Regions from separate parts of the Pseudomonas sp. SZ40 genome, predicted to be linked through region 2. Evidence: predicted binding sites of a transcription regulator. Region 2 holds the regulator's gene; each other region holds the start of a gene.
The links. Region 2 encodes sigma-54, which starts transcription at its own class of promoters, with help from an activator protein. Its sites were predicted from a motif close to ANTGGCATNNANNTTGCTNT; they were not measured.
Positions count from the first base shown of each region.

Region 1: ACT9T4_RS18250 (flagellar basal body rod protein FlgF) is a predicted target of sigma-54. The motif match lies at 6,558-6,577, and genes of this name have one in related genera.
Region 3: ACT9T4_RS06660 (CmpA/NrtA family ABC transporter substrate-binding protein) is a predicted target of sigma-54. The motif match lies at 7,718-7,737, and genes of this name have one in related genera.

Region 1 covers NZ_JBQWIF010000024.1:67,332-78,004, reverse strand. Annotated here, with positions in the region: gene flgM (flagellar biosynthesis anti-sigma factor FlgM) at 1-192, opposite strand, end outside; gene flgA (flagellar basal body P-ring formation chaperone FlgA) at 358-1,116, opposite strand; gene ACT9T4_RS18280 (chemotaxis protein CheV) at 1,196-2,131, shown strand; gene cheR (protein-glutamate O-methyltransferase CheR) at 2,238-3,065, shown strand; gene flgB (flagellar basal body rod protein FlgB) at 3,350-3,760, shown strand; gene flgC (flagellar basal body rod protein FlgC) at 3,772-4,215, shown strand; gene flgD (flagellar hook assembly protein FlgD) at 4,230-4,904, shown strand; gene ACT9T4_RS18255 (flagellar hook protein FlgE) at 4,948-6,429, shown strand; gene ACT9T4_RS18250 (flagellar basal body rod protein FlgF) at 6,626-7,366, shown strand; gene flgG (flagellar basal-body rod protein FlgG) at 7,414-8,199, shown strand; gene flgH (flagellar basal body L-ring protein FlgH) at 8,262-8,975, shown strand; gene ACT9T4_RS18235 (flagellar basal body P-ring protein FlgI) at 8,987-10,084, shown strand; gene flgJ (flagellar assembly peptidoglycan hydrolase FlgJ) at 10,097-10,673, shown strand, end outside.
Region 2 covers NZ_JBQWIF010000004.1:198,818-209,490, forward strand. Annotated here, with positions in the region: gene lptC (LPS export ABC transporter periplasmic protein LptC) at 1-351, shown strand, start outside; gene lptA (lipopolysaccharide transport periplasmic protein LptA) at 338-880, shown strand; gene lptB (LPS export ABC transporter ATP-binding protein) at 883-1,608, shown strand; gene ACT9T4_RS05980 (RNA polymerase factor sigma-54) at 1,776-3,284, shown strand; gene hpf (ribosome hibernation-promoting factor, HPF/YfiA family) at 3,365-3,673, shown strand; gene ptsN (PTS IIA-like nitrogen regulatory protein PtsN) at 3,689-4,153, shown strand; gene rapZ (RNase adapter RapZ) at 4,173-5,030, shown strand; gene ACT9T4_RS06000 (HPr family phosphocarrier protein) at 5,043-5,315, shown strand; gene ACT9T4_RS06005 (ZIP family metal transporter) at 5,322-6,212, opposite strand; gene ACT9T4_RS06010 (superoxide dismutase) at 6,246-6,857, opposite strand; gene ACT9T4_RS06015 (DUF2753 family protein) at 6,871-7,320, opposite strand; gene ACT9T4_RS06020 (class II fumarate hydratase) at 7,386-8,762, opposite strand; gene ACT9T4_RS06025 (FagA protein) at 8,755-9,150, opposite strand; gene pmbA (metalloprotease PmbA) at 9,457-10,673, opposite strand, start outside.
Region 3 covers NZ_JBQWIF010000005.1:122,736-133,408, reverse strand. Annotated here, with positions in the region: gene metG (methionine--tRNA ligase) at 1-761, opposite strand, end outside; gene ACT9T4_RS06695 (YiaD family glycine zipper/OmpA-like lipoprotein) at 914-1,606, shown strand; gene apbC (iron-sulfur cluster carrier protein ApbC) at 1,701-2,795, shown strand; gene ACT9T4_RS06685 (cold-shock protein) at 2,887-3,096, opposite strand; gene dcd (dCTP deaminase) at 3,425-3,991, shown strand; gene ACT9T4_RS06675 (hypothetical protein) at 4,279-4,506, shown strand; gene ACT9T4_RS06670 (ABC transporter ATP-binding protein) at 4,525-5,379, opposite strand; gene ntrB (nitrate ABC transporter permease) at 5,391-6,236, opposite strand; gene ACT9T4_RS06660 (CmpA/NrtA family ABC transporter substrate-binding protein) at 6,252-7,583, opposite strand; gene ACT9T4_RS06655 (nitrate regulatory protein) at 8,294-9,601, opposite strand; gene cobA (uroporphyrinogen-III C-methyltransferase) at 9,683-10,429, opposite strand; gene ACT9T4_RS06645 (nitrate reductase) at 10,527-10,673, opposite strand, start outside.

The sequences.
Region 1 (10,673 bases), on a different contig from region 2:
CTGCAACTGTTGCGCTTCGCTGCTCAGCTGAACGGATTCGCCGCTCTTGCTGCTGACAGCTGTTTTCTGGGCTGCGGCTTCGCTGCCACCGGCCTTGTTGTCGATGGCTTCGTTCTTGCCGCCCTGGGCGCTGCCGGCACGTGTGGTGCTGGCTGGCGTGCTGCTGTTGAGTCGGTTGAAATCGATGACCATGATGCAGAACCTCTGACGGAGTTTGGACGCTTGCCTAGTTTGTCGGCTATGCCCGAGAAAACTTTAGGCAAAAAAATCGCGTCGCTCGCACAGTCTAAAACACCCATCTGCGCCAGTCAGCCAATCCGTTCGCCAATCTGCCAGATAAATGAATACCCATGATACCTACATCGACACTTCGACTTGCCCGGGGCCTGTCACCCGAGCGCGAACCACGCGCTGCGAGCGCTGGTTGCGTACGCTTATCTGCTTGCCTATGGCGCCATCCGAGAGCGCTTCGCCGGGCATGCGCACATTGATGCCGCCGCTGCGCGCGCTGATTACGACCTGGTCACCGCGGCGGATGACCTCGGCCTGGCGGATATGCACGGGCGCCAGGACCTGGTCCGGTTGCATGGCGCGCGTGGCCTTTCTGCCGATCGCCTGCTCCATCTCGGTCAGGTAGCCCTGATTGAGCAGGCCGACATCACGTTCCGCCAGCATTATGTCGGCTTCGCCAAGCACGCCTTCGCGTTTGACCGGGCGTACCAGGGTGACCACTTCGCGATAAAGACGCACCTGGCCGGGTACGAATACCGTCCAGGGGGCCGCGCCGTCACAACGCACGCGCATGGTCACCCGGCCTACGGGTTCAGCGGGTGTTTCCAGGGTGGTGGTCAGTGGCTGATCGCATAATGGCAGGCGCAGGCGTGGGTCCAGACGGTTGATCTGCACCTCGTGGCGCGCCTGGATATTGCTGCGCTGCAAATAGTCCTCCACTGCCTGCTCAAGAAAGCGCTGGGTCTCGCCGATAAGCTGATCGGGCAGGGTGACTGAGGCAGTTGTCAGCGTGCTATAGCCGAGCGCCATCAAAGCAGGTAAAACTGCCAGGCAACGAAGGCTCTTGGCCATCGCGCGTCGAATAATTGTCGTTTGTGCATTCATGTCTGGTTGGAAGCAAGGCGCGTGCCGCCTGCTACGCTGACCAAATCAGATGCGTAATTGGAATCATGGGAGCCCGTACATGGCCGGTGTGATGGATTCGGTCAACCAGCGTACTCAGCTGGTTGGGCAGAATCGCCTGGAACTGTTGCTGTTTCGTCTCGACGGCCCACAGCTGTACGGGATCAACGTCTTCAAGGTGAAGGAGGTGTTGCAATGCCCGAAACTCACCATCATGCCCAAATCGAGCCCGGTGGTTCGGGGTGTGGCGAATATCCGCGGCGGTACCATCCCGATCCTTGACCTGTCCATGGCGACGGGCAAGCGACCGCTGGGTGATCTGCAGGGCAGCTTCGTCATCATCACCGAGTACAACACCAAGGTGCAGGGCTTCCTGGTGCGCTCGGTGGAGCGCATCGTCAACATGAACTGGGAAGAGATCCATCCGCCACCCAAGGGCACCGGGCGCGACCATTATCTGACGGCGGTCACGCGGTTGGATGACAAACTGGTCGAAATCATCGACGTGGAGAAGATCCTCGCCGAGGTGGCGCCGACTTCCGAGGTGATTTCCGTCGGCGTGGTGGATGTCGAGACCCAGACCAAGGCTGTCAGCCAGCACGTGCTGATCGTCGACGATTCGTCGGTGGCGCGTAAGCAGGTGATGCGCTGTCTGCAGACGGTAGGGGTCGAGGTCACCGCCTTGAATGATGGACGCCAGGCGCTGGACTTCCTGCGAGCGATGGTCGACGAGGGCAAGGTGCCGGAGCAGGAACTGCTGATGATCATTTCCGATATCGAGATGCCGGAGATGGACGGTTATACCCTGACCGCTGCGATCCGCTCCGATCCGCGCATGCAGAAGCTGCACATTCTCCTGCATACTTCACTATCGGGTGTATTCAACCAGGCGATGGTGAAGAAAGTGGGGGCCAACGATTTTCTGGCGAAATTCCGTCCGGACGATCTGGCCTCTCGCGTGGTCGAACGCATCAAGTCGAGCGATCACTCGGCATAACGCAGGAATTGCCCGGATTCACTGAACGGGCGGTGGCGGCAAAATCGACAGGTGGGCCTTGGCCTACCTGCCGCATTCGATTTTTTAGATGGGCGAGGCTCAGCGAGTGTCTTCAGGTAATTTGGATTTCGAACAGTTCCGGATCTTTCTGGAAAAAGCCTGTGGCATCGTGCTGGGTAGCAATAAGCAGTACCTGGTTTCCAGTCGGCTGAACAAGCTGATGGAGACCAACGGCATCAAGACCCTGGGCGAACTGGTGCAGCGCATGCAGACCCAGCCGCGCAGTGGTCTGCGCGAGCAGGTGGTCGATGCCATGACCACCAACGAAACCCTGTGGTTTCGAGATGCCTATCCGTTCGAAGTGCTCAAGAATCGAGTGTTGCCCGAGCTGATCAAGGCCTACCCTGGGCAGCGCCTGCGAATTTGGTCGGCGGCCTGTTCGTCGGGGCAAGAGCCCTATTCGCTGTCGATGAGCATCGATGAGTTCGAGCGCAGCAACATCGGCCAGCTCAAGACCGGTGTGCAGATCGTGGCCACTGATCTTTCGCCGACCATGCTCAACAACTGCAAATCCGGTGAGTACGACAGCCTGGCGATGGGCCGCGGTCTTGCCCAGGAGCGGCTGCAGCGTTACTTCGACCCCAAGGGGCCGGGGCGCTGGGTGGTCAAACCGGCGATCAAGAGCCGCGTCGAGTTTCGCCCGCTGAACCTGCTGGACAGTTACGCCAGCCTCGGCAAGTTCGACATCGTGTTTTGCCGCAACGTGCTGATCTACTTCTCCGCCGATGTGAAGAAGGACATCCTTACGCGCATCCATGCGATGCTCAAGCCAGGCGGTTATCTGTTCCTTGGCGCTTCCGAAGCCCTCAATGGTTTGCCGGAGAAGTACCAGATGGTGCAGTGCAGCCCAGGGATCATTTACAAAGCCAAGTGATTCAGCGATAGCGAAAAGGAGGCCCCACCGGCCTCCTTTTTTCATTCGGTTCGTTCTCCTCGCCTGACGGTGTTCCGTCACCCTCGCGTCAGAAAAGCGGCAAGCCCTGGTTCAATTGCCGCTCTCAGCTTGCCAATCGGCGGAAAAGCTTTGCCGCCCGCGCCTGCCGCTTCCCTTTGTTTTAGCTTATCCAGCTGATTTATAAGATAAAAAATAAATTGGCACGTGCTTTGCTGAGAACTTTGCACGAAAACCGGCTGGCCGATACGGCAAAGGTTCCTGAGATGAGCATCAGCTTCGATAACGCGCTTGGCATTCACGAGAAGGCACTGGGCTTCCGCGCTCAGCGTGCCGAGGTGTTGGCCAATAACATGGCGAATGCCGATACCCCCAACTACAAGGCGCGAGATCTGGATTTCGCCTCCGTGTTGGCCCAGCAGGCTGCCAAGAGCAGCGGCAGCGGCAACTCCGGTCTGAAAACCACCAATAGCCGGCATATCGCAGCAGAAGGCGTGCCAATGGGCGATGCGGCGTTGGCTTATCGAACGCCGACTGCGCCATCGATCGATCAGAACACCGTGGACGCTCAGGTCGAGCAGGCCAACTATGCCGAGAACTCGGTGGCTTTCCAGACCAGCTTCACGCTGCTCAACAGCAAATTCAAAGGGCTCGTCAGCGCCCTGCGTGGTGAATAAAGGAGCCCGATATGTCACTTACCAGCGTTTTCAACATCGCCGGAACCGGCATGAGTGCCCAGAGCACTCGCCTGAATACCATTTCCAGCAACATCGCCAACGCCGAAACGGTGTCTTCCAGCATCGATCAGACCTACCGGGCTCGTCATCCGGTATTCGCCACCGTGTTTCAGCAGGCCCAGGGTGGCGAGAACGGTTCGCTGTTCGCCGATCAGGATCAGTCAGGCGCGGGTGTTCAGGTACTGGGTATCGTCGAGGACCAGAGCAGCCTGATGCCACGTTACGAGCCTAACCACCCGGCCGCCGACGAAGCGGGCTACGTGTACTACCCCAACGTCAACGTGGTCGAGGAGATGGCGGACATGATTTCTGCCAGTCGTGCCTTCCAGACCAACGTGGAAATGATGAATACCGCGAAGCAGATGATGCAGCGCGTTCTGACCTTGGGTCAGTGAGCCGGGAGTGAGAGATGAGCACTGTTGATGGCGTCAGCTCCAGTTCGGTACTGGACAAGTATCAGGTCAAGCAGGATTCCACCACGCAGAACAAGGAGCTGGGCAAGGACCAGTTCCTCAACCTGCTGGTGGCGCAGCTGAACAACCAGAACCCGCTTGAGCCTCAGGGCAATGGCGAGTTCATCGCCCAGCTGGCGCAGTTCAGTACCGTTGAGGGCGTCGAGAAGCTCAACTCGAGCATGGAAACCATTCTCTCCGGCTATCAGTCTTCCCAGGCCCTGCAGGCTTCTTCGCTGGTCGGTCGCAAGGTGATCGTGCCGGTGGACAAGGCGGTGGTCGATACCAGTGAAAGCTTCAAGGCCAGTGCCGTGCTGCCAACCAGCAGCAGCAACGTGTACGTCAACGTTTATGACACTGCCGGTGCGGTGGTGAGCCGCATCAACCTGGGTGAGCAGCAGGCTGGCAACGTGAGCTTCATCTGGGACGGCAAGGATGCCAGCGGCAATGTGATGAAACCGGGTACCTACAGGTTCGAGGCGCAGGCGACCTACGGCAACGAAACCAAGGGGCTCTACACCTTGCTGCCGGCCAACGTCGACAGCGTCACGCTGGGCGGCAACGAATTGATGCTCAATCTTGCGGGGGTCGGCAATGTGCCACTTTCGCAAGTGCAGGTCATTGGTCAGTAATTAACAGGCTATAACTGCCGGGCTTTCGGCAAGGAGATTTTTCATGTCGTTCAATATCGGTCTTAGCGGCCTGCGCGCTGCAACCAGTGACCTCAATGTGACCGGTAACAACATCGCCAACGCCGGTACTGCGGGCTTCAAGCAGTCGCGTGCCGAGTTCGCCGACCTGTATGCCTCGTCGATGCTCAGCAGTGGCTCCAACCCGATCGGTAGCGGTGTGCTGCTCAGCGATGTGTCCCAATTGTTCAGCCAGGGCAACATCAACTACACGCAGAACTCGCTGGATCTGGCCATTCAGGGCAACGGTTTTTTCCGCACCAGCAACAATGGCGATATCAGCTACACCCGTGCCGGTTACTTCGGTACTGATCGTGAAGGCTTCATCGTCAATAATTTCGGCCATAACCTGCAGGGTTATGGCGTGGATGCCAACGGTAATTTGCAGAACGGCATCATCGGCAACCTGAAGGTGGAAACGGCTAGCCAGGCGCCGAGGGCTACGTCCACCATTACTCAGCCGTTCAACCTGAACTCGACCGAGAGCGTTCCGGTGCTGCGCCAGAGCGCCTATGACGGCGCCTATCAAACCGCGTTCAACGGCTCTTTGTTGCCGGGTAACCCGAACCCGACGCCTGCCGAGATCGCGGCCGCCACTGCGGCTGCAACGCCTGCACAGCTTGCGGCTGCCAATGCGGCGGGGGCTGCGGCGGGTACCACTGCAGCCAACGCTTCGTTCAACCCGGCGGATCCGACCAGCTACAACCGTTCCACCTCGGTCAATATTTACGACGCCCAGGGCAATGCGCACTCCTTCACCCAGTACTTCGTGAAGACCGGAGCGAACAACTGGGACGTGAAGATTCTGGTGGACGGTCGTAATCCGCTGGATCCGACCAGTACTCAGGCGCTTTCGGCAGGGGTGAGCTTCGACTCGTCCGGCAAGCTGCAGACCATCGATCCGGCAAGGCTGAGCACAGGGTTGTCGATGAACCCTGATGGCACCCTCAGCATGAATGGCTGGGTGCCTGCGGCGCCGACCAATGCCGAGGGTACGACCTGGGCAGCAAACGGTTCCACGGCCAGCGGGGCGGTGAAGTTCGATTTCCGTGGGTCTTCGCAGTACAACAGTACGTTTGCGGTCGCCAAGGTCGAGCAGGACGGTTATAGCACCGGGGAGCTGTCGGGCCTGGAAATTGACGAGACCGGTGTTCTGTTCGCTCGCTATACCAATGGCCAGACCAAAGTTCAGGGCCAACTGGTGCTGGCCAACTTCGCCAACATGCAGGGGCTTACACCGGTTGGCAAAACGGCGTGGGTTCAATCGTCGGCATCTGGTGAGCCGGTCATCGGCACGCCAAAAAGCGGCACCCTGGGGTCGTTGCAGGCTGGGGCGCTGGAAGATTCCAACGTCGAGCTGTCGGATCAGCTGGTCAACCTGATCGTTGCCCAGCGCAACTATCAGGCCAACGCCAAAACCATCGAGACCGAGAGCGCCATCACGCAGACGATCATCAACCTGCGTTGATGCCCGCGTCAGGGAGTCGTTGCCGCTAGCGGCAACAACTCGCCAAGCGACAAATTTCAGGCTCCCTCGGGAGCCTGTTTCGTTTATATAAATCCAATAAAATCATTAGGTTGCGATTTTTTGTGGTTGGTGGCACGTGAATTGCTTTTAAGCTCTTGTCAGAGTCGCGGGCGAGTTGCCCCACCTCGGAGGAAACATGGACAAGATGCTGTACGTCTCCATGACTGGTGCCCACAACAACACGTTGGCCCAGCGTGCCCACGCCAACAATCTGGCGAACATCTCCACGAGCGGTTTTCGCCGCGATTTCGAGCAGGCGCGCTCGATGCCGATTTTTGGAGAAACGCAGCCTAGCCGTGTGTTCGCCATGAGCGAGCGACCCGGTACCGATTTCACGCCTGGCTCCTTGCAGGAAACCGGTCGTGATCTGGATGTGGCGATTGGTGGCAAGGGCTGGTTGGCCGTGCAGTCGCCCGATGGCACCGAAGCCTATGTGCGTACTGCGAGCCTCAACGTGGATGCCATGGGCATGCTGCGCACCGGTAATGGCATGCCGGTGATGGGCAATGCCGGGCCGATCGCCGTGCCGCCCGAGCAGAAGATCGAGATTGGCCAGGACGGCACCATCAGCATCCGTGCCCTGGGCGAGGCGCCCAATGTGTTGGCTGAGGTCGACAGGTTGCGGCTGGTGAACCCGGACCTCAAGCAGATGCAGAAGGGCAGCGACGGCATGATCCGTTTCAACGGCCCGCAGCCACCGGAAGCCGACGCCACCGTGCAGATCACTTCGGGCTTTCTCGAGTCCAGCAACGTCAATGCCGTCGAGGAAATGACCTCGATTCTGGCGCTGTCCCGGCAGTTCGAGCTGTCGGTAAAGATGATGCGTACCGCAGAAGACAATGACACCGCCATGGCGCGTGTCTTGCAAATGACCTGATAACCAAACGCGCGGCGCCATGAATCCGGCGCCCGAGGAGAAACGCTATGCTTCCGGCACTTTGGGTCAGCAAGACCGGCCTGTCCGCTCAGGACATGAACCTGACGACCATTTCCAACAACCTGGCCAACGTGTCCACCACGGGCTTCAAGCGCGATCGCGCCGAGTTCGAGGACCTGCTGTACCAGATCCGTCGCCAGCCTGGCGGTCAGTCCAGCCAGGACAGCCAGCTGCCTTCCGGCCTGCAGCTCGGTACCGGTGTGCGTATCAATGGCACGCAGAAGATCTTCACTGCCGGTAGCCTGCAGACCACCGAGCAGCCGATGGACATGGCGATCAACGGCCGCGGCTTCTTTCAGGTACTGATGCCCGATGGCACGGTGTCCTACACCCGTGACGGCAGCTTTCACCTGAACTCCGATGGCCAGGTGGTGACGTCTCAGGGTTTCGCGCTGGAGCCGGCCATCGTGCTGCCACCGGAAGTGCGTACCTTCACCGTGGGTGAGGACGGCACCGCGTCGGTGACCACCACCGGCAACCCGCAGCCGCAGATCGTCGGCAACATCCAGATCACCGACTTCATCAACCCGGCGGGTCTGGAAGCGATCGGCAACAACCTGTTCCTGGAGACCGCCTCCAGCGGTGCGCCGCAGGTCGGCACGCCCGGCCTCAACGGCTTGGGTACGACCCTGCAGAACACCCTGGAAAACTCCAACGTCAGCGTGGTCGAGGAGATGGTCAACATGATCACCACTCAGCGCGCCTACGAGATGAACTCCAAGGTCATCTCCACCGCTGACCAGATGCTGTCCTTCATCACGCAGAACCTTTAAGAAACCCGGGGTAGGGCAGCAGCTCACCCCCTGATACGCCTGAACGCTGTGAGGTAGTGGTTATGAACCGCTTGGTGTGTGTGTTCTCGATTCTCGGCAGCGTAGCGCTGAGTGGCTGCGTGGCGCCGGTCGCCAAGCCCAACGATCCGTACTACGCACCTGTGTTGCCACGCACGCCGCTGCCGGCCGCGCAGAACAATGGCTCGATCTTCCAGTCGGGCTTCGAGAACAATCTGTACGGCGACCGCAAGGCGTTCCGCGTGGGTGATGTGATTACCATCAGCCTGAGCGAGCGCATGCAGGCCAGCAAGAACGCCAGCTCGCAGATGTCCAAGGACAGTAATGCCAATATCGGCCTGACGTCGCTGTTCGGCGGTGGCGTATCGATCGACAACCCCAGCTCCAGCCTCAATCCGCTGAAGGCCGAGAACCTGGGACTCAGTGCCCAGTACGGCGCCCAGCGTGACACCAATGGTTCCGGCCAGGCCGGGCAGAGCAACAGCCTGACCGGTTCGATCACCGTGACCGTGGCCGAAGTACTGCCCAACGGGTTGCTGGTCGTGCGCGGTGAGAAGTGGATGACCCTCAACACCGGTGACGAGCTGGTGCGCATCGCCGGTCTGGTTCGTTCCGACGACGTTGCTCGTGACAACACCGTGGCCTCGACCCGTATCGCCGATGCACGCATCACCTATTCCGGTACTGGCGCCTTCGCCGATGCCAGTCAGCCAGGTTGGCTGGATCGCTTTTTCGTCAGCCCGCTGTGGCCGTTCTGAGGTTCATGATCATGCGCAAATGGATCATCACCGTTGCAGCTCTGCTGCTGGCCTCGACCGCTCAAGCCGAGCGGCTCAAGGACCTGGCCAGTATCCAGGGTGTGCGTAGTAACCAGTTGATCGGTTACGGCCTGGTCGTGGGCCTCAATGGCAGCGGCGACCAGACTACCCAGACGCCGTTTACCGTGCAGACCTTCAACAACATGATGGCGCAGTTCGGCATCAAGGTGCCGGAAGGCGGCAACGTGCAGTTGAAGAACGTCGCTGCGGTGTCGATCCACGCCGACCTGCCGCCTTTCGCCAAGCCCGGGCAGACCATCGACATCACCATTTCCTCGATCGGCAACGCCAAGAGCCTGCGCGGCGGCAGCCTGTTGATGACGCCCCTCAAGGGGATCGACGGCAACACCTACGCAATCGCCCAGGGCAACCTGGTGGTGGGCGGTTTCGATGCCAGCGGCGCCGATGGTTCGCGCATTACCGTCAACGTGCCTTCGGCCGGTCGCATCCCCGGTGGCGCCACGGTGGAGCGTCCGGTGCCGAGCGGCTTCGATCAGGGCAACACCCTGACACTGAACCTCAACCGTCCGGATTTCACCACGGCAAAGAACATCGTCGACCACATCAACGAGCTGCTCGGCCCAGGTGTGGCTCAGGCGCTCGACGGCGGCTCGATTCGCGTCAGCGCGCCGCTCGATCCGAGTCAGCGCGTCGACTATCTGTCGATTCTGGAAAACCTCGAGGTCGACGTCGGTCAGGCGGTTGCCAAGGTCATCATCAACTCGCGCACCGGCACCATCGTCATTGGCCAGAACGTGCGTGTGCAGCCGGCAGCCGTGACCCACGGCAGCCTGACGGTGACCATCACCGAAGACCCGATCGTCAGCCAGCCGGGCGCGCTGTCCGGCGGCGAGACTGCGGTAGTGCCGCGTTCGCGTGTCGGCGCCGACGAAGAAATGAAACCGATGTTCAAGTTCGGCCCCGGTACCACCCTCGACGAAATCGTGCGTGCGGTGAATCAGGTAGGCGCTGCGCCTTCCGATCTGATGGCCATCCTGGAGGCGCTCAAGCAAGCCGGCGCTCTGCAGGCCGACCTGATCGTGATTTAAAAGGAGCGGGACATGGATACTCGACTCGCGGCCGCCGGCACCACCACTCTCGACACGGGCGCCTATACCGATCTCAATCGCCTCAACCAGTTCAAGGTTGGCGGCGACAATGAGGAGAACATTCGCAAGGTCGCGAAGGAGTTCGAGTCGCTGTTCCTCAATGAAATGCTCAAGACCATGCGTTCGGCCAACGAGGTGTTCGGCGAAGGCAACTTCATGAACAGTAACGAGGCCAAGACCTACCAGGACATGTACGACCAGCAGTTGTCGGTGACCATGGCCGGCAACAAGAACGGTATCGGTCTGGCGGACGTGATGGCGCGGCAAATGTCGAAGATGCGCAGCGTCAGCGATCGACCCAATCCATTCGCTCAGGTCGATGCGCCGGTGCCTGCTGCGCCGAGCAAACCGCTGGCTCGCACTGAACAGACCGCTGCGCCTATGCAGGTCGAAAAGGCCCAGGGTTCCGCCGAAGGCGAACGCAACGACATGGCCTTGCTCAATCAGCGTCGTTTGTCGCTGCCGGGCAAACTGGCGCAGCGGATCCAGGCTGGCATCGTGCCGGGCGCCGAGGCGGCCAGTGCCTCCA
Region 2 (10,673 bases):
GTGCAGAGCACCGACGTCACCCTGCTGACCGAGCCGCGCATGAATCTGTTCCGCGGCACCGAACTTCCCTGGAAGGTGCGCAGCGCCCGTGGCGAGGTAGGCCCGGATGGCGAAGAGGTCGAATTGATCGATCAGGTGCGCGTGGAGCGCACGGACGAAAAAGGCCGCCCCACTATACTCACCACCAGCCGCCTGACCGTATTCCCACAGAAGGAATATGCGCAGACCCAGCAAGCCGTTAGAATCGACGCGGCCAACGGGGTGACCACGGCACAAGGAATGAAAGCGTACTTGAATGACGGCAGGATGCTCCTGCAGTCCAACGTAAGAGGCCAGCATGAGGTTCGTTAAAACCCTCCCCCTACTTCTCAGCCTCGGCGCCACGCTCGGAAGCGCAAGCGCCTGGGCTCTGCCGAGCGACCGCGATCAACCGATCCGCGTGCAGGCCGACAGTGCTGAGCTGGACGACAAGCAAGGCGTGGCGGTGTACCGCGGCGATGTCGTCATCACTCAGGGCACCCTGAAAATCACTGGCGACACCGTCACCATCACCCAGAATGCACAGGGCGATATCGACGTGTTCACCTCGGTGGGCAAACCGGCCTACTACGAGCAGAAGCCGTCTGCCGACAAGCAGATCGTCAAGGCCTACGGCCTGACCATCCAATACTTCGCGGCCAATGAACGCATCGTGCTGATCGACCAGGCCAAGGTGGTTCAGGAAGGCAACACCTTCGAAGGCGAGAAGATCGTCTATGACACCCAGCGTCAGATCGTCAATGCTGGTCGCGCCACGGGCACCAACGTGTCGACCCCGCGCCCGCGCATCGACATGGTGATTCAGCCGCAGAAGAAACCCGCCGCCGAGCAGGGCCAATAACGATGGCAACACTGAAAGCCCAGCATCTGGCAAAAAGCTACAAGGGTCGCCAGGTCGTTCGCGACGTCAGCCTGAGCATCGAAAGCGGGCAGATCGTCGGCCTGCTCGGCCCCAACGGCGCCGGCAAAACCACCTGCTTCTACATGATCGTCGGCCTGGTTCAGGCCGATCAGGGCCGCGTGCTGATCGACGATCTCGACGTCAGCCACCAACCCATGCATGGCCGTGCTCGCGCCGGTATCGGCTACCTGCCTCAGGAAGCCTCGATCTTTCGCAAGCTGAGCGTCTCCGACAACATCATGGCGATCCTGGAAACGCGCAAGGACCTCAACCGTGCGCAGCGTCTGCAGGAGCTGGAAAGCCTGCTGCAGGAATTCCACATCACGCACATCCGCGACAACCTGGGCATGAGCCTCTCGGGTGGCGAACGCCGCCGCGTCGAAATCGCCCGCGCCCTCGCCACCTCGCCGAAATTCATCCTTCTCGATGAGCCCTTCGCCGGCGTCGACCCGATCTCGGTCGGTGACATCAAGCAAATCATTCACCACCTCAAGGCCAAAGGCATTGGCGTGCTGATCACCGACCACAACGTGCGCGAAACCCTGGATATCTGCGAAACCGCCTACATCGTCAGCGATGGTCAACTGATCGCCGAAGGCGATTCCGCTGCGATCCTGGCCAACCAGGTGGTCAAGGAAGTCTATCTGGGCCACGAATTCCGCCTGTAACGAATTTCCCGCCGATGAACGCCCAGCGCCCGCTACCCACGACAGGGTCGTAATGAAATGGTAACGGGCTCTAGGCAAAGCACTCGGATTCAGGCATATAATTTGCTTCCTAGTGGCGCTTTGGCGCCCTGTCGTGGATCGCGCACAGACGCCAGATAAGGTCTGCAATGAAACCATCGCTAGTCCTGAAAATGGGCCAGCAGCTGACGATGACACCGCAGCTGCAACAAGCCATTCGCCTGCTCCAACTGTCCACGCTGGATCTGCAACAGGAGATCCAGGAGGCACTGGAGTCGAACCCGATGCTCGAGCGTCAGGAAGAAGGCGACGACTTCGACAATTCGGACCCCATGGCCGACGGCGCGGAAAGCGCACCCACGGCGGCCGCTCAGGAAGAGAAATTTCAGGAACCAACTTTCCAGGAAAACACCCAGACCGTCGACAATCTGGAAGAAGGCGAATGGGGCGAGCGAATCCCCAGCGAACTGCCGGTCGACACGGCCTGGGAAGACGTCTATCAGACCAGCGCCAGCAGCCTGCCAAGCAATGATGACGACGAGTGGGACTTCACCACTCGCACCTCTGCCGGCGAGAGCCTGCAGAGTCACATGCTCTGGCAACTCAACCTGGCACCTATGTCCGACAAGGACCGCCTCATCGCAGTGACGCTGATCGACTGCATCAATGGTCAGGGCTACCTCGAGGAAACCCTCGAAGAAATCACCGACGCCTTCGACCCCGAACTCGATGTCGAGCTCGATGAAGTCGAAGCCGTGCTGCACCGCATCCAGCAGTTCGAGCCTTCCGGCATCGCCGCCCGCGACCTGCGCGAGTGCCTGCTTCTGCAACTGCGCCAACTGCCGGCCAATACCCCCTGGCTGAGCGAGGCCCAGCGCCTCACCAGTGACTACCTCGACCTGCTCGGCAGCCGCGACTACAGCCAGCTGATGCGCCGCATGAAGCTCAAGGAAGACGAGCTGCGCCCGGTCATCGAGCTGATTCAGAGCCTCAACCCGCGCCCCGGTTCGCAGATCGAATCGAGCGAGCCCGAGTACGTGGTGCCTGACGTGATCGTGCGCAAGCACAACGATCGCTGGCTGGTGGAACTCAACCAGGAGGCCATGCCTCGCCTGCGCGTCAACGCGCAGTACGCAGGTTTCGTGAAGCGCGCCGACTCCAGCGCCGACAACACCTTCATGCGCAATCAGTTGCAGGAAGCACGCTGGTTCATCAAGAGCCTGCAGAGCCGCAACGAAACCCTGATGAAGGTCGCGACGCAGATCGTCGAACACCAGCGCGGCTTCCTCGACTACGGCGACGAAGCCATGAAGCCGTTGGTACTGCACGACATCGCCGAAGCGGTGGGCATGCACGAGTCGACCATCTCGCGTGTCACCACCCAGAAGTACATGCATACACCGCGTGGCATTTACGAGCTGAAATACTTCTTCTCCAGCCACGTCAGCACCTCCGAAGGCGGCGAATGTTCGTCCACCGCGATCCGCGCGATCATCAAGAAACTGGTCGCCGCGGAAAATGCGAAAAAGCCATTGAGCGATAGCAAGATCGCTGGTTTACTGGAAGCACAGGGCATTCAAGTGGCGCGCCGCACAGTCGCCAAGTACCGTGAATCGCTCGGTATAGCGCCTTCGAGCGAACGCAAACGACTGATGTGAGCGGCCTTGTAGTAGAGCCCCAGTGTTCCTGCGGCAGGTGTATAGCCTGCCACTCACACACGGCAACAAGGAGAAGCGGTATGCAAGTCAACATCAGTGGGCACCAGCTGGATGTGACAGACGCACTACGCAGCTACATCGAGGAAAAGCTCGGACGTCTCGAGCGGCACTTCGACAAGATCACCAATGTGCAGGTCATCCTGGAGGTCGAGAAGCTCAAGCAGAAAGTCGAAGCCACCTTGCACATCGCCGGAGGCGAAGTGGTGGCCAATGCCGAGCATGAAGACATGTACGCCGCCATCGATCTACTGACCGACAAACTTGACCGCCAACTCATCAAGCACAAGGAAAAACAGCTCGACCGCCAGCAGGGCGCAATGGCCCGCTGACCTCGTCCTTCTCCTATGATCCGACTTGAAAATATCCTGACCCCCGGCCGTTCCCTCGTGAACGTGCCGGGCGGCAGTAAAAAGCGTGTACTCGAACAGATAGCTGCCGTGATCGCGCGCGACCTGCCCGATCTCGATGGCCAGACCATCTATGAAAGCCTGATCGCCCGGGAGAAACTCGGCTCGACCGGTTTCGGCAATGGCATCGCCATTCCTCATTGCCGCTTGCCCGGATGCAGTTCACCGATCAGTGCGCTGCTGAAACTCGACGCCGCGGTGGATTTCGACGCAATCGATGGCGCCCCTGTCGATTTGCTGTTCGTGCTGCTGGTTCCCGAAGCAGCGACCGATGAGCACCTGGAACTGCTGCGCCAGATCGCCAGCATGTTCGACCGCGAGGACGTTCGCGAGCGACTGCGCCAGGCTCAGGACAGTCAATCGCTGTACCAGACCGTAGTGAACGTGCAGAACGGCCAATAGCCCTACACAGGATGAGCCCATGCGCCTGATCATCGTCAGCGGCCGTTCCGGCTCGGGCAAGAGCACCGCTCTCGACGTGCTCGAGGACAACGGTTTCTATTGCATCGACAATCTGCCTGCCGGCCTGCTTCCCGAGCTGGCCGAACGGGCGTTGCTGCACACCGAGCTGTTGCACCCGCAAGTGGCGGTGTCGATAGACGCACGCAACCTGCCCAGCCAGCTCAAGCGTTTCTCCGAACTGCTCGACGAAGTGCGCGGCCGCAATATCCGCTGCGATGTTCTTTACCTGGATGCCAGCGAAGAAACGCTGCTCAAGCGCTTTTCGGAGACGCGCAGGCGTCATCCGCTGACCAACGACCAGCGCTCGCTGGCCGAGGCCATGGTCGACGAGACCAAGCTGCTGAGCCCGATCATCGACCGTGCCGACCTCAAGATCGATACCACTCACCTGAATCTCTACCAACTGCGCGACACCCTCAAGCTGCGCCTGCTCAACCAGCCTGAGCCGGGCACCGCCTACCTGATCGAGTCCTTCGGTTTCAAACGGGGGATGCCAGTGGATGCGGACCTGGTGTTCGACGTGCGCTGCCTGCCCAACCCCTACTGGAAGCCCGAGCTGCGTGACTTCACGGGCCTCGAACAGCCGGTGGAGGAATACCTCGCAGCCCAAGAGGACGTCCAGGACATGTACCAGGACATCTTCGCCTACCTGCACAAATGGCTGCCGCGCTTCGCTGCCAGCAATCGCTCCTACGTCACCGTTGCGATCGGCTGCACCGGTGGCCATCATCGTTCGGTGTATCTCGCCAACCGCCTGGGCCACGCCCTCAAACCGCTGCTGAAGAACGTTCAGATCCGCCACCGCGACCTCAGTTAAGGAATTGCCGCGATGCCCGCCCGTGAAATCACCATCATCAACAAACTCGGCCTGCATGCGCGTGCCGCCGCCAAGTTCGTCGGAGTCGCAGGGCGCTTTCCCTGCCAGGTGAAAATCGGGCGCAGCGTCGATAGCCTGGTGGACGGCAAGAGCATCATGGCGGTGATGATGCTCGCCGCCGGCAAGGGCACCACCGTGCATCTGGCGACCGAGGGCGAACGGGAAGAGGAAGCCCTGCAGGCGCTGATCGATTTGATCAACAACTACTTCGACGAAGGCGAGTAACCGCTCTCAGACGCTCAGGGCATTGCCCAGAACCAGCATCAGCACGAACCCCGATGCGAACCCCAGCGAGGCCGGCGGCACGTCAGCGCGCCGATACAGCTTGGGAATGATCTCGCGCAGCACCACGAAGAGCATCGCTCCCGCGGCCATCGCCAGCCCCCAGGGCAGCAGCTGCAGCGACGCACCGGCCAGCCAGGCCGAAAGCACGGCGAACAGCGGCTCTACCAACCCGGACGCCGCACCGCAGAAGACCGCCTTGTAGCGCGACATGCCCGCCCCGGCCAGCACCAAGGCAATGATCAGCCCCTCGGGCACGTCCTGCAACGCAATCCCCAGCGTCAAACCGTCGGCATTCGCCAGATTGGCTGCAGCCGCCACGCCGACCGCCATGCCCTCCGGCACGTTGTGCAACACGATGGCGATGACGAACAGCCAGACGCTCGACCCGACGCCCTGATTTACCCGCGCTCGCGATGTACGGGACAACCCGTGGCCCAGCACCCATAAGGCGCCAGCACCCAGTACCACTGCCGCGGCGACCAGCAATGAGCCCTGACTGCTGGTCAGGCCCTGCTCGTCAGCCAGCTGAAAAGCCGGCGGCAGTAGTGAGAAAAGACTGGCAGCGAGCATCATGCCCCCGCCCAAACCCAGCATGGCCGTGTACGAACGTGCCGAAATGCTGCGCATGAAAATGACCGGCAAGGCGCCCAGAGCCGTGCCAAGAGCGCACAGCATGCCACCTTGCCAGGCATACCACAGAGCCGGCGAAAGCCGGCTCTGCAAACCACTCCAGACCTTGAGGGCGAGAATGGTCCCGCCGCCAACGAGCAGCATCAGGCCCAGTGCATAGCGAAAGGAACGGCCATTGGCCGCAATCAACTCGTGCAGCGGGCTCATAGGCACACTCGATGTGGGCTCATGGGCATGCGATCAGGCCAGAGCGGCCTGATAGCGGCGTGCGACTTCGGCCCAATCGATGACGTTGTAGAACGCACCGATGTATTCGGGACGACGGTTCTGATAACGCAGGTAGTAGGCATGCTCCCACACGTCCAGACCGAGGATCGGCGTGTTGCCGTTCATCAGCGGGCTGTCCTGGTTACCGGTGCTCTCGACCACCAGTTTCTTCTGCGGCGTCACGCTGAGCCAGGCCCAGCCACTGCCGAAGCGGGTCAGTGCGGCTTTGGTGAAGGCTTCCTTGAAAGCCTCCAGACCACCCAGCTGGCTGTCGATGGCGGTTTTCAGTTCGCCTTGAGGCTCGCCACCACCGCTGGTGCTCATCACGGTCCAGAACAGCGAGTGGTTGGCATGTCCACCACCGTTGTTGATCACCGCAGCGCGCTTGTCTTCCGGCACGTCCTTGAGGCGAGTCAGCAGCTCTTCGACCGGCAGCTCGCCGAGCGAGTTGCCTTCCAGGGCAGCGTTGAGGTTGTTGACGTAGGTCTGGTGGTGCTTGCTGTGATGGATTTCCATGGTTTGCGCATCGATGTGCGGCTCCAGGGCATCGTAGGCGTAAGGCAGAGCAGGCAGGCTATACGGCATGGTTTTCACTCCTCTAATGGTACTGACGAACGACAGACGCTGGGCGTTCTGCCGGTGAAGCATCGCCAGGCGCATGGGCGCCCAACAATCGATCCGTACGGGGGTAGGCCCCGTGCTCGGCGACAAAGTTCAACAGACTGGTGTAGGTTCGGCCGCTGTGATTGAGTGCGGCCTGGCGCAAGGACGGCGACAGATGCTCACTGTCCATGCAGCGCAACAGGTGTTCATGGCAGGCACAGAGGTGCTCCGCGGAGCCTTCCGGATGACCGATCATCAGTTGCAGATCGGCCAGGTTGTGCTGAGAAACGACGAAAGCCGCCACCGCAGCATCGGCATCCCGCCAGCGCTCGAACAGCACTTGAGCAAGCGCCAGCGCTTGCAGATACTGTTCCCGCGCCTCGACCCAGGAACCCTCGGCGAAGTAGCGGTTACCCGCCTGGATGAGTCGCTTCCACTGCTCCATGGATTGCCTCCTCGCCCTGAGACGAAAATGCGCAGGCCAGATGACCTGCGCGGCGGTTTCAACGATTACAGACCACCTTCGGTAAGGCGTTCCGGGTTGAGCAACTGCTCCAGTTCGGCACGCCCCAGATCGGTCATTTCCTCGGCCACGTCGATGATCGGCCGGCCTTCGCGATACGCCTTCTTGGCGATTTCCGCCGCCTTCTGATAACCGATCAGCGGGTTCAGCGCCGTTACCAGAATCGGGTTGCGGCCTAGTGCTTCCTTGAGCTTCGGCTCGTTGACCTTGAAGCTGGCGATGGCACGATCCGCCAGCAGGCGGCTGGCATTGGCCAGCAACTCGATGCTGCCGAGCAGATTGTGAGCGATCACCGGCAACATCACGTTCAGCTCGAAATTCCCGGACTGCCCCGCCACCGCGATGGTGGTGTCATTGCCGATGACCTGAGCCGCGACCATGGCGGTGGCTTCCGGGATCACCGGATTGACCTTGCCCGGCATAATCGAGGAACCAGGCTGCAGCGCTTCGAGTTCGATCTCACTGAGGCCGGCCAGTGGGCCGGAGTTCATCCAGCGCAGATCGTTGGCGATCTTCATCAACGACACTGCCGTGGTCTTCAGTTGCCCGGACAGCGCCACCGCTGTGTCCTGAGAGCCGATCAGCGCGAAGAAGTTGGTGCCGGGGGTGAATTGCCGACCTGTCAGCGCATTGAGCTCCTGACAGAATAGTTCGGAAAATCGCGGATGCGCGTTGATGCCGGTACCGACCGCTGTACCACCCTGGGCCAGGGCCTGGAGGGCGGGCAGCAGGCTGGTGAGCAGCTGGATATTGCCCTGGATTTGCTGCGCCCAGCCATCGAGCACCTGGCTCATGCGCACCGGCATGGCATCCATCAGGTGCGTACGACCGGTCTTCACGAAGGGTTGCACCTCGAGAGACTTCTCGCAGAGCACCTTGAGCAGGTGACCGAGCGCCGGCAGCAGATTCTCGCTGACCTCGATGGCGGCACTGACATGGATGGTGGTGGGGATGATGTCGTTGCTGCTCTGACCACAGTTGACGTGATCGTTGGGGTTCACCGGCTCGCCGAGAATGCCCGTGGCCAGGGTGGCGATCACTTCGTTGGCATTCATGTTGGAGCTGGTGCCGGAACCGGTCTGGAACACATCCACCGGGAAGTGACGCATGAAATCCTCGGCCAGCAGTTGCTGGCACGCTGAAACGATGGCATCGCCCTGGGCAGGCAGGATCTGCTCCAGATCCACGTTGGCGCGGGCAGCGGCGGCCTTGGCCAGTACCAGCGCACGAATGAACGCCTTGGGCATGGCCAGCCCCGATACCGGGAAATTGTTGACCGCACGCTGGGTCTGGGCACCGTAGAGGGCCTCGGCGGGGACGGCCAGTTCGCCCATGCTGTCGCGTTCTATCCGGGTGTTACTCATAGGGATTTCCTTCTGCCAATTCGGACATCGAAAGAGAGGGCTGCATGCGCAAGGTGGCCAGACGGTTGCGAACGCGATTCAGACTGTGTTGCTGATCGCGATTGGTCGCCAGGTGCTGCAGCGCGTAGAGGGAGCGGTAGGCGTGATCGAGGCAGACACTGCGCCAGTGCCAGGGCAGCGCCGTATCGCAGGCGGTATCCATGAGCAGATTCAGGGTGGTCAGCGACATCCGCCAGGGGCACAGGCGGCCATGCTCGACCAGTTGTCGCCCCTGTGCCCAGTGCAACTCGAGCAGCCTTGGTTCATCGGGAAGCAGCCCGCAACGGATCCGAAAACCCAGCCAGTACCAACAATCCAGACAGGGCGTATTGCTCGAGCGAAATCTCATGGCTCACCTTTTAAAAGCTAATAATATTAATTCCTATATAGAAAGAATAATCAATACCGAATTGATGTGAAGCGCCATTGGTCTCGCCGCGCAGCATCGCGGCTGCGCCCAATGGCAAAGATGCAGAAAGAGAAAATGGCCGAACGGCCGGCAATACGCCGCCATCTGCGTTCAGTATTCGGGAAACGGAGTGAAAAGACGGGCACCACCACATTGCGTGGCTAGCCAGAGTCCGCTGACGTTTTCAGGAGTGGCAACGAAAACGTCAGCGCCTCGACGATCGGGCGCCTGCAGCGCCCACTCGAATCAACTGCCCGCGACGGTCATCTTCTCGATAAGCACCGAGCCCGTACGGATATTGCTGCGCAGCTCCAGATCGCTGCCGACCGCGACGATCTGCTTGAGCATGTCACGCAGGTTGCCGGCAATGGTCACCTCCTGCACGGCGAACTGGATCTCGCCATTCTCCACCCAGTAGCCGCCCGCGCCGCGGGAGTAGTCGCCGGTGACCATGTTCAGACCGTGGCCCATCAACTCGGTGACCAGCAGCCCACGGCCCATGCGCTTGATCAGCGCCTGCTGATCTTCATCGCCATGGCTGACGAACAGGTTGTGTACCCCTCCGGCGTTGGCGGTGCTGGGCATACCCAGTTTGCGCCCGGCGTAGGTGCCCAGAATGTAGGAGACCAGCCTGCCGCCCTCCACGAACGGTTTCGCATAGGTGGCCAGGCCATCGCCGTCGAATGCCGCACTGCCCATGGCACGGGGAATGTGCGGGCGCTCGTCGAGGTTCAGCCAGGAGGGAAACAGTTGCTCGCCCAGGGTTCCTTCGAGGAACGATGACTTGCGATACAGTGCGCCGCCGGAGATCGCCCCGAGAAAGCTGCCGAACAGGCCGGTGGCCAGTTCCGCGGAGAACAGCACGGGCACTTCGCAGGTTGGCACCGGGCGGGCACCGAGGCGGCTGACCGCTCGCTGGGCGGCGCGACGCCCGATGCTCGCGGCATCGGCGAGCAGCTCGCCCTGACGGTTCACGTCATACCAGTAGTCGCGCTGCATCTGCCCGTCGCTTTCGGCGATCATCACGCAACTGAGGCTATGCCGGGTGCTGGCGTAGCCGCCGATGAAGCCGTGGCTGTTGCCGTATACACGGCAACCCTGGTGAGTTCCCAGGCTGGTGCCATCGGCATTGCGAATGCGTGGATCGGCGTCGAATGCCGCCGCTTCGCAGACCAGCGCACGCTCGATCGCTTGCTCCGGCGTGATGTCCCAGGCGTGGTACAGATCCAGCTGCGGCAGATCGCGAGCCATCAGCGCAGCGTCGGCAAGACCGGCGCTCTCGTCTTCGGATGCATGCCTGGCGATGGCCAGGGCCGCCGCCACGGTTTCGCGGATCGCTGCCTCGCCGGTGGCCGAGGTGCTGGCCGAGCCCTTGCGCTGGCCGAGGTAAAGGGTGATGCCGAAGCCCTGATCGCGATTGAACTCGACGGTTTCCACCTCACGCTGGCGCACGCTGGTGGACA
Region 3 (10,673 bases), on a different contig from region 2:
AGCCAGACGTAGAAATACTTGCCCGGCTCGTCGGGAATCTCGAAGCCGAAGTAGGGTGCATCACGGCTGATGTCCCACTCGTGCAGGCCGCCATCGAGCCATTCGGCGAGCTTGTTGGCGACCGAGTCCTGCAGCGTGCCGCTACGCGTCCATTTCTGCAGCATGTCCTGGAACTGCGGCAGCTTGAAGAAGAAATGCTTGGAGTCCTTGAGCACCGGCACCGCACCGGAAATAGCCGAACGCGGGTCTTTCAGTTCGGTGGGCTCGTAGGTGGCCCCGCATTTTTCGCAGTTGTCGCCGTACTGGTCGGGTGTCGCGCATTTCGGGCAGGTGCCCTTGATGAAACGGTCGGCCAGGAACATGCCTTTTTCCGGGTCGAAATACTGGGTCACCGAGCGAGTGGCAATGTGGCCATTGTCACGCAGCGCCTTGTAGATCGACTCCGACAGCTCGCGGTTTTCCGGCGAGTGGGTGGAGTGGAAGTTGTCGAACTCCACCAGGAAGTCGGCGAAGTCACCGCTGTGCTCGGCCTTGACGCCGTCGATCAGCTGTTCGGCGGTGATGCCTTCCTTTTCTGCACGCAGCATGATGGCCGAGCCGTGGGCATCGTCCGCGCAGACGTAGATGCACTGGTTGCCGCGCAGTTTCTGGTAGCGCACCCACATGTCGGTCTGGATGTACTCGAGCATGTGGCCAAGGTGGATCGAACCGTTGGCGTAGGGCAGGGCGCTGGTAACGAGAATCTGGCGAGCTTGGGACATTGTCAGGCTGTCATCGGGTGAAGGGAGGTCGGTCACTATAAAGTAACCGGGCGCGTTCCGGCCAGCGGGCAAATAGCGCTGACATCGACTTGAATTTAGAGGCGTAAGCGGGTTCCAACGGGAACCTTCCGCTCCCAGCAAGGAGATGAACCATGCCTGCAGTTTTACGTCCGCTCGCCTGTGCCACCGCTCTGGCTCTGTTGGTTGGCTGTGCCTCGAACAACCCCTACGACAACGCCGGTGGTGGCGCAGCCAGCGGCGGTGGCCACCGTACTGCCACCTACGGCGGCCTGGCGGCGCTTGCCGGTGCGGCGGTCGGCGCTGCAATCAGCCACGATGACCGCGGCAAGGGCGCTGCAATCGGTGCCGTGCTCGCCGGCGCTGCGGGTGCCGGCTACGGCTACTACGCCGACCGTCAGGAGGCCGAGCTGCGCCGCAGCATGGAGGGCACTGGTGTCGAGGTGCAGCGTCAGGGGGATGACATCAAGCTGATCATGCCCGGCAATATCACCTTCGCCACCGACTCCGCGGATATCGCGCCCAGCTTCTATGCACCGCTGAACAACCTGGCGACCTCGTTCCAGCAGTTCCAGAACAACAGCATCGAGATCGTCGGTTACACCGACAGCACCGGTTCACGTCAGCACAACATGGCGCTGTCCCAGCGTCGTGCGCAGAGCGTGACCAGCTACCTGACCGCCCAGGGCATCGACGGCAGCCGCCTGTCCAGCCGCGGTGCCGGCCCGGACCAGCCGATCGCCGACAACGCCACTGCCGATGGGCGTGCGCAAAACCGTCGCGTCGAGGTGAATCTCAAGCCGCTGCCCGGTCAGCCCGTGCAATGAGCATCGCAGGCTGGGGGCCTGCGGGTCTCCGGTCTGCATCTGGCTTGTAGCTCGGGTAGGATAGGCGTCTTTCCTGCCATCTCCGGAGCCAAGCATGAGCGCTGATATCCGCGCCGCGGTCGAAGCCGTGTTGCGCCAGTACACCGATCCCCATCTCGATCAGGATCCGCTCAGCGCCGGTTGCGTGCGCGCCATCGACGTCATGGGCGACCAGGTCAGCGTGAAGCTCGAACTGGGCTACGCTGCTGCGCTGTTCAAGCAGGGCTGGGCGCAGTTGCTGCAACTCGCCATCGAGAATATCAAAGGTGTACGCAGCGCCAGCGTAACGGTGAACTGCGTGATCGCCGCCCACAAGGCGCAGGCTCAGGTGCCGGCCCTGGCCAACGTCAAGAACGTCATCGCCGTGGCGTCCGGCAAGGGTGGGGTGGGCAAGTCCACCACCGCTGCCAACCTGGCCCTGGCATTGGCCCGCGAGGGCGCACGGGTGGGCATTCTCGATGCGGATATCTATGGGCCCAGCCAGGGCATCATGTTCGGCATTGCCGAAGGCACGCGGCCTCAGGTCCGTGAGCAGAAGTGGTTCGTGCCGCTCGAAGCCCATGGCGTGCAGGTGATGTCCATGGCTTTTCTCACCGACGACAACACCCCGGTGGTGTGGCGCGGGCCGATGGTCTCTGGCGCGTTGCTGCAGTTGGTCACCCAGACGGCCTGGGATGACCTCGATTATCTGATCATCGACATGCCGCCCGGCACTGGAGATATCCACCTGACCCTGGCGCAGAAAGTCCCGGTGGCGGGGGCGGTCATCGTCACCACGCCGCAGGATCTGGCCCTGCTCGACGCCCGCAAGGGCGTCGAGATGTTCCGCAAGGTGAACATTCCGGTGCTGGGCGTCGTGGAGAACATGGCCGTGCACATCTGTTCCAGCTGCGGCCATGCCGAGCATCTATTCGGTGAAGGGGGGGGCGAGAAGCTGGCTGCCCAGTTCGGCGTCGATCTGCTGGCCTCCATGCCACTGTCCATGGCCATTCGCATGCAGGCCGACGGCGGCAAACCGACGACCATCGCCGATCCGGAAAGCCAGATCGCCATGCTCTATCAGCAGGTGGCCCGTCAGGTCGGTGCGCGTATCGCCTCGAGTGCGGCGACGGCGCAGGTTATGCCGACCATCGTCATCGCTGACGATTGAAAACCGCTGCGCGCCCGCCTGGCGGGCGCGCAGGTAAATCGCAGGCATAAAAAAACCCCGCCGAAGCGGGGTTTTTTATAGAAAGAGCAGGTTAGATAACCTGAACTTCCTCAGCTTGCATGCCTTTCTGACCACGGGTGGCCACGAAGGAAACTTGCTGGCCTTCTTTCAGGCTCTTGAAGCCATCGCTCTGGATAGCTTTGAAGTGTACGAACAGGTCGTCACCGGATTGCGGAGTGATGAAGCCGTAGCCTTTCTCATCGTTGAACCACTTAACGGTGCCATTCTGACGATTGGACATGTGATGTCTCCTAATATCTAAATAAATAACAGCCCTGGAATAGGACCAGGCCGGGACTGAGTGCAACGAGTACTAGGAGTCGGACGATGTTTGGATCGAAATCTAGGCATCATGTAGCGATTCGCGGTGACACATGCAGCACAGTGGGGTCACCATACCCGCTTTTTTCGGGAAGTGCGAATGGTCTGTAAGTCTTTCTGCGATTTCCTTGCATTCTCCTCGTTGGCTTATAGCCGAAACGCTGTGTCAAGAGGCTTTGAACCCGAACCTTCAGCCCGGTAAGATGCGCTCACTTTTTCACCGAACAGACCTTCAGGACGGCCCCGCCATGAGCATCAAATCAGACAAGTGGATTCGCCGCATGGCCCAGGAACACGGCATGATCGAGCCGTTCGTCGAGCGCCAGGTGCGTAGCGAAGGCGGTCAGCAACTGATCTCCTACGGTGTGTCGAGCTACGGCTACGACGTGCGCTGCGCCGATGAATTCAAGGTCTTCACGAATATCAACTCCGCCACCGTCGACCCGAAGAATTTCGATGAGAAAAGCTTCGTCGATATCAAGAGTGACGTGTGCATCATCCCGCCGAACTCGTTCGCCCTGGCTCGTACCGTGGAGTTCTTCCGTATTCCTCGCAACGTGCTGACCATCTGCCTGGGCAAGAGCACCTACGCGCGCTGCGGCATCATCGTCAACGTCACGCCGCTGGAGCCGGAATGGGAAGGGCACGTGACCCTGGAGTTTTCCAACACCACCACACTGCCCGCGAAGATCTATGCCAACGAGGGCGTTGCGCAGATGCTGTTCCTCGAGTCCGACGAGGCCTGTGAGGTGTCGTACAAGGACCGTGGCGGCAAGTATCAGGGGCAGCGCGGGGTCACCCTGCCCAGGGCCTGATACGGCCTCTGCGGCGCACTGCCAAGAAACCGGGATTTTCCCGGTTTTTTTGTGCGCAGCGTTTACTCGATGCTCAAGATCTTGACGGCGTGGGGTCAAATCGCAGGCAAAAAAATGGGCGCTTCATGCGCCCGGAGAAATCAATCGATGCCTAGTTTCTGAGTGGATGCGCCCTATGAAGTTCCAAAGGATTTATAGGGCGAACTGTTCACGGGTGGCAGGTCTACATGGTTATCAAGGCGCGCGACTTCGCGTGCCAGCAACAATGCCACCGCTGGAGACACACTATGAGTCAATGGAATATCGCCTACAGCAGAGATGAGGCGGCAGAAGTCCTCAAGGTCAAATCGAAAGACAAACCCAGTCTGGAACAAGCCGTGATCTGGCTGCTGGAGTGGGCCGAAGAGAATCTGGAGCGCCTCGAACCGAAGGAGCAGCCCCGTGAGGAGCAGACTCCCGCAGTTCGCCTGGAGGAGCGCTTCGGCATCACCATCACCGGCATCGCCCGAGACTGACGACCAAGCGGCTCGGGCTCAGGCGCGAGCGCGCTCCTTGCTCGCCGGCTCTGCAACGGCGGCGGAGCGGCGTGCATTCATGGGTTCGACCTTGCGCTGCTTCTCGTGCAGGAAACTCAGCACCGCATGGCGATAGGCGTTGTAACGCGGATCGTCCGCCAGTGCGATGCGATCACGGGGCCGCGGCAGATCGATGGTGAGGATCTCGCCGATGGTCGCCGACGGGCCGTTGGTCATCATCACGATGCGATCGGAGAGCAGCACCGCCTCGTCGACGTCGTGGGTGATCATCATCACCGTATTGTGCAACTCGCTCTGGATACGCATCACCTCGTCCTGCAGATGGGCGCGGGTCAACGCATCGAGTGCGCCGAAGGGTTCATCGAGCAGCAACACCTTGGGTTCCATGGCCAGCGCGCGGGCGATGCCGACGCGCTGTTTCATGCCACCGGAAATTTCGTTGGGCCGCTTGTGTAGGGCGTGGCCCATGCTTACCAGTTCCAGGTGATGCAGCGTCCAGTCACGGCGCTCGGCCTTGCTCTTGGTGCGCTTGAAGACCTTGTCGACCGCCAGGGCGACGTTTTCCTGCACCGTCAGCCAGGGCAGCAGCGAGTGGTTCTGGAACACCAGGCTACGATCCGGGCCGGGGCCGCGAACTTCTCTGCCATCCAGAATCACCGCACCGCTGCTGGAGTCGGTCAGGCCGGCGACGATGTTCAGCACCGTCGACTTGCCGCAACCGGAGTGGCCGATGATGGAGATGTACTCGCCGCGCTCGACGTTGAGGTTGATCTGGTTCAGCACATGGGACGTGACGCCGTCACGCTCGAAGTACTTTTCCACGTTTTCGATGCTCAGGTAGTGCTTGCTCATATCCGTATTCCTCAGGCCGATGTGCCGCGAGTGATGCGATTGCCGACGAACAGCACCAGGCGATCGAGCAGGAAGCCGACCACGCCGACGTAGACCAGGGCGAGAATGATGTCGCTGATGCGCGAGGCGTTCCACGCGTCCCAGATGAAGAAGCCGATACCCACGCCCCCGATCAGCATCTCTGCAGCGATGATCGCCAGCCAGGACAGCCCCACGCCGATGCGCAGCCCGGAGAAGATGTAGGGCGCGGCGGCGGGCAACATGATCTTCTGGAAGTACTCCACGCCATTGAGGCGCAGCACCTTGGCGACGTTGCGGTAGTCCTCGGGGATATTGCGGATGCCCACCGAGGTATTGATGATGATCGGCCAGATGGCGGTGATGAAAATCACGAACAGGGCCGACGGGTGACTGTCCTTGAAACCGGCCAGCGAAAGCGGCAACCAGGCCAGCGGCGGGACGGTACGCAGGATCTGGAACAGCGGATCGAGGCCGCGCATGGCCCAGGTCGACTGGCCGACCAGCACCCCCAGGGCGACACCGACGACCACCGCCAGGGCATAGCCGTAGGCTACGCGCTCGAGGCTGGCGAGCAACTGCCAGGCCATGCCGACGTCGGTGCCGCCATTGTCATAGAACGGATTGACGATCAGCTCCCAAGTGTCTTCGATGACCTGGCTGGGCGGTGGCAGCGAAGCATTGGCGCCGCTGCATAGCAATTGCCAGATCAGCAGCAGTGCCGCGGTGATCACCAGAGGCGGCAGCACCGATTGCATCAGCGTGGTCGACAGCCGTTTCAGCCAGCTTGGAGCGATGACACCAGCCGGCAGGGCCAGCGATTTTACGGGCGCATTCATGGGGCGGTTCTCCGGTTAGGCCTTCAGGGACAGGCTGTCGAGATAGGCTTGCGGGTTCTGCGGGTCGAAGGTCTTGCCGTCGAAGAAGGTCTCGACGCCGCGCGATTTGGATGGCGGAATCTGCTCGGCAGGCACCGCGAGCTCGGCGGCGGCCTGGCGCCAGATGTCTTCGCGATTGACGGTGTCGATCAGTGCCTGGCTGTCGAAATCCTTCGGCAGGTAGCCCCAGCGTTTGTTTTCGGTCAGGAACCACAGGTCGTGGCTCTGGAAAGGATAGGAGGCGAACTCGCTCCAGAAGCGCATCACGTGCGGGCTGTTTTCCACCACGCGGCCGTTGCCGTAGTCGATGTTGCCTTGCAGGCGTGCCAGCAGATCCTTGGCAGGAGCGCCGATCCAGCGGCGCTTGGCGCAGATCTCGGCGACCTGCTCCTTGTTCTCCGCCGCTTCGCAGAACATCTGCGCTTCCATCACCGCCTTGAGCAGCGCACGGGTAGCGTTGGGGTTGGCGTCGACGTAATCGGCGCGCAGCGACAGGGCCTTTTCCGGGTGATTGGCCCACAGTTCGCCAGTGGTGACCGCGCTGTAGCCGATGCCCTGGTTGATCAGCTGCGCGTTCCAAGGCTCACCGACGCAGAAGGCGTCCATGCTGCCGACCTTCATGTTGGCGACCATTTGCGGTGGCGGGATCACCACCGTCGGCAGATCCTTGTTGGGCTCGATGCCGCCGGCTGCCATCCAGTAGCGCAACCACAGGTCGTGGGTGCCGCCGGGAAAGGTCATGGCCGCGGCGATTTTCTGGCCCTTGGCAAGTTTGGCGGCGACGGCCTGCTTGAAGGCGCTGGCGTCGGTGCCGAGTTTGAGGTCCTGGTATTCCTTGCTGATGGAAATGCCCTGACCGTTGAGGTTCAGGCGCGCCAGCACATACATCGGCAATGGGGTGTTGTTGGTGGTGACCTTGCCAGCGGCCATCAGATAGGGCATCGGCGTGAGGATATGGGCACCATCGATGCCACCACTGCCGGCGCCAAGCACCAGATTGTCGCGAGTGGTGCCCCACGACGATTGCTTGAGCACTTCCACGCCGGTCATCCCGTGCTTGGCGAACAGGCCCAGTTCATCGGCCACGAACAGCGGTGCGGCGTCGGTCAGGGCGATGAAGCCGAGCTTGGCCTTGGTGGTCTCCAGACCATCGCTGCCGGCAGCCCATACCGCGCTGCTCAGCCCCGCCGGCAGCAGGCTCATCAGCGCACCGCCACCAAGCAGACCCATGGACTGCTTGAGAAAGGTACGGCGCGGCTGGCTGGTGCTGTCGTCGATGCTCGGCAATGTACGTGGCTTGTCGTCCATATCGTTTTCCCCAAAAGGCACGCATAAAAAAACGGCGTCACTCTCATGGCAGCGCTCGGGCTGCAACGAGGGTGGACGCCGTTGTCCAGGATTCGGATTGTGGAGGGGCAGTGCCTGCCTCACTCATGATGGACTTAGCAGGTTGCATGCCAGACATCCTGTCGCCTGATTCGACGGCGAGGCGATCGCCGCCGTGCAGCACACATCGATGCGTTAACTGCTTGAGCAGGAAGGCTTTTCGAAGCGCGTCCGACACGCGTCGACCATCCGCGAGCCAAGCGGGCGACATTTGCCACCGCACAGCAGCAGGGCGCGATGTCCCTTCAGTGCGCGGAGCAGGTGCATGGCGAGTTCGTTTTTGGGCATCGGGAGACTGCGGTCGAGCGAGGCGATACTGAGGGTGGAGTTCGAACTGGGTGCTGGCGGTACAGCGTCAACTGCTTTCACGGGCGGGAATCGCTGCGCTATCTCTATGTATCAAAAACGCTTGTTCCGATGGGTCGACATCAAAAGCAGACATTGTTGCCTTACCTGGGGGAACGGGCCATGCCCGTAATTTTTTTCGCGGGCATGGACTGGGCGTCCCCGCCCGCTCCCACAGAGACTGCACCGATGATCGCTGCAGCCATTGCACATGGCTGCAGCGTCGAAAGATCGTGAATAGATTCGAGCAGGGATGGCGAGCGATGCCTGGCAGGCAAGCGCTCCACTCAGCCGCGCTTGCCCTTGTCTGCGCGCGGATTTTCCTGGGCCTTGCGGGCGGCGAAGGCGAGCAGGCTCTGGGCCACGTCGACCAGCCGCATGCTGCGTTCCATGGCGGATTGGCGCAGGCGTGCGTAGGCATCTTCTTCACTGAGCCGGTAATCGTTCATCAGCAGCTTCTTGGCACGCTCGATCAGCTTGCGCTCGTTGAGGGTCTCGCGGGTTTCCTTGAGCTCGTCGCTGACCCGCTGCAGACGCTGGTTCTGCTCGTGCAGCAGGTCGAGCACCGAGCGCGCCAGGTGGTTGCCCACCGAATCCTGAGGCGCACTGTCCAGCGTGCTGCTGTGCACGCTGAACAGCAGCGCCTGATCGCTGCCGACATCCATCTGCGCCAGGCGCTTGAGCAGCGTGCGATGGTTGTCCAGGTCTGCATGGGCCTCGGCGATACTGCTACGGCAATGCTCCAGCAGGCGATTGGCGAGGTGGTTTTCCACCTCCTTCATGGCATCGATGCGCCGGGTATTGAGTTCGAACCACAGCTCACAGAGGCTTGGATCCACCGTGGCATTGGCCGACGTACGCTTGGCGATGCCGCGCAGGCTGATCACCTGAGCGACGGTGTCGCCACCGTGAATCTGCTGCCAGAGCGCCACTGCTTCGGTATCGGCGAACTCGCCGAACACATCGAAGCAGCGCTCCTGGCCGTCTTCGAGATGCTGCAGACGCTCCTGCAACTCGGCATCGAAATGCCCGCGCGAGAAGCCTTCGACGCCGGCGGCGCGCTCCTGGCCGGCCAGCTCCTTGCCCTGCATGAAGTTGAACATGGCCACCAGCAGCCGGGTGATGCCTGGATCGACAGCGGTATCGGCGGCTTCGAAGACCACGGCCAGCAAGCCGCCGATCAGCCGTGTGAAGGCCTGGGTGGCCAGGCGTGGCGTGGGCTCCAGTTCACGGATACGACGCCGCAACCCGGGCAGTTCGTCCAGGCCATGCAATACATAGGCGATGCGGTTGAACAGGCGGGCACGGTCCGCGGCATTGGCCTGGGCGGTATCCATGGCCATGAAGCATTCGTGTACCTGGCGCTCTACGGCGGCTGATTCGGCACTGTGTGCATCAAGTTGGTGCAGGTAATGGCTCGACTGGTTGCCGAGATAGATGTTGGAGTAGCCCCGTTCCTTCTGCAGGTGGTGCACCAACTGGCTGATATGGGTCACCAGTTGGCAGGTGAAGGACAGGCTTTCCAGGCCCTGCAGCTCGCAACGGCGGGCGGCGAGCATGAAACGCAGGGCGGCAGGCATGGTGGTGTCAGGCATGAGGGCAGTCTTTCAGGCAGTACGGTTGAACTAAAACAGTGCAAATAGCAGTCCAGTTGCCTTTGCCGGACTGCTTTTGGCTCAGGCGCTGCGCATCTCCAGTTCTCTGGCGGCGTCCATGGCGGCGCCGACCACGTCGCCAATCACCAGAATGGCCGGGCTTTTCAGCTTGAACGCCAAGGCGGCGTCGGCCATCTCCAGCAGGGTGCTGCGGCATTCGCGTTGATCCGGCAGCGAGGCGTTCTCGATCATCGCCACGGCGGTATGCGCCGCCATGCCTGCCTCGAGCAGATGCTGGCGGGTATCGGCCAGGGTGGCGATGCCCATGTACACCACCAGCGTCGTGCCGCTGTCGGCCAGCGCCTGCCAGTTGGGCGAGCTGCCATCCTGAGTGTGTGCGGTCACCAGGGTGACGCCGCGGGCGACACCGCGCAGCGTCAGGGAGATACCGCAGCGGGTCGCCGCGGCCAGGCCGGCGGTGATGCCGTTGACGATCTCGCAGTGCACGCCGCGGGCGGCCAGCCAGTCGGCCTCTTCGCCACCACGACCGAAGATGCACGGGTCACCCCCCTTGAGGCGTGCGACCACCTTGCCCTGGCGGGCATAGCGCAGCATCAGGCGATGGATGAAGGCCTGGGGCGTTGAGCGGCAGCCTCCGCGCTTGCCCACGCGGATCACCCGGGCACCGGGGCAGTGCTCCAGCACCTGCGGGTTGACCAGGTCATCGATCAGCACCACGTCGGCCAGGCCGAGGGCACGCACCGCCTTGAGGGTGAGCAGTTCCGGGTCGCCTGGGCCGGCGCCGATCAGCCAAACGCTTGGGGTCATCACGGTAATCCTTCTCTGTAGGGTCTGTTGACGTTTCCGCACGGCAACGCGGCTCGCGCTGAAACGTCAACAGACCCTAGGTTCAACCCAGTCTTCGCTAGGCTTCGATGGTCTGTAGCGCCAGCAGACGCTTGATTTCAGGTACGCAGGAGCCGCACTGGGTGCCGCAGCCGAGATTCTGTTTGAGCGCGATCAGGTCGCAGCCGCGCTCGATGCCCTCGCGCACTGCCGCCTCGCTGACGTT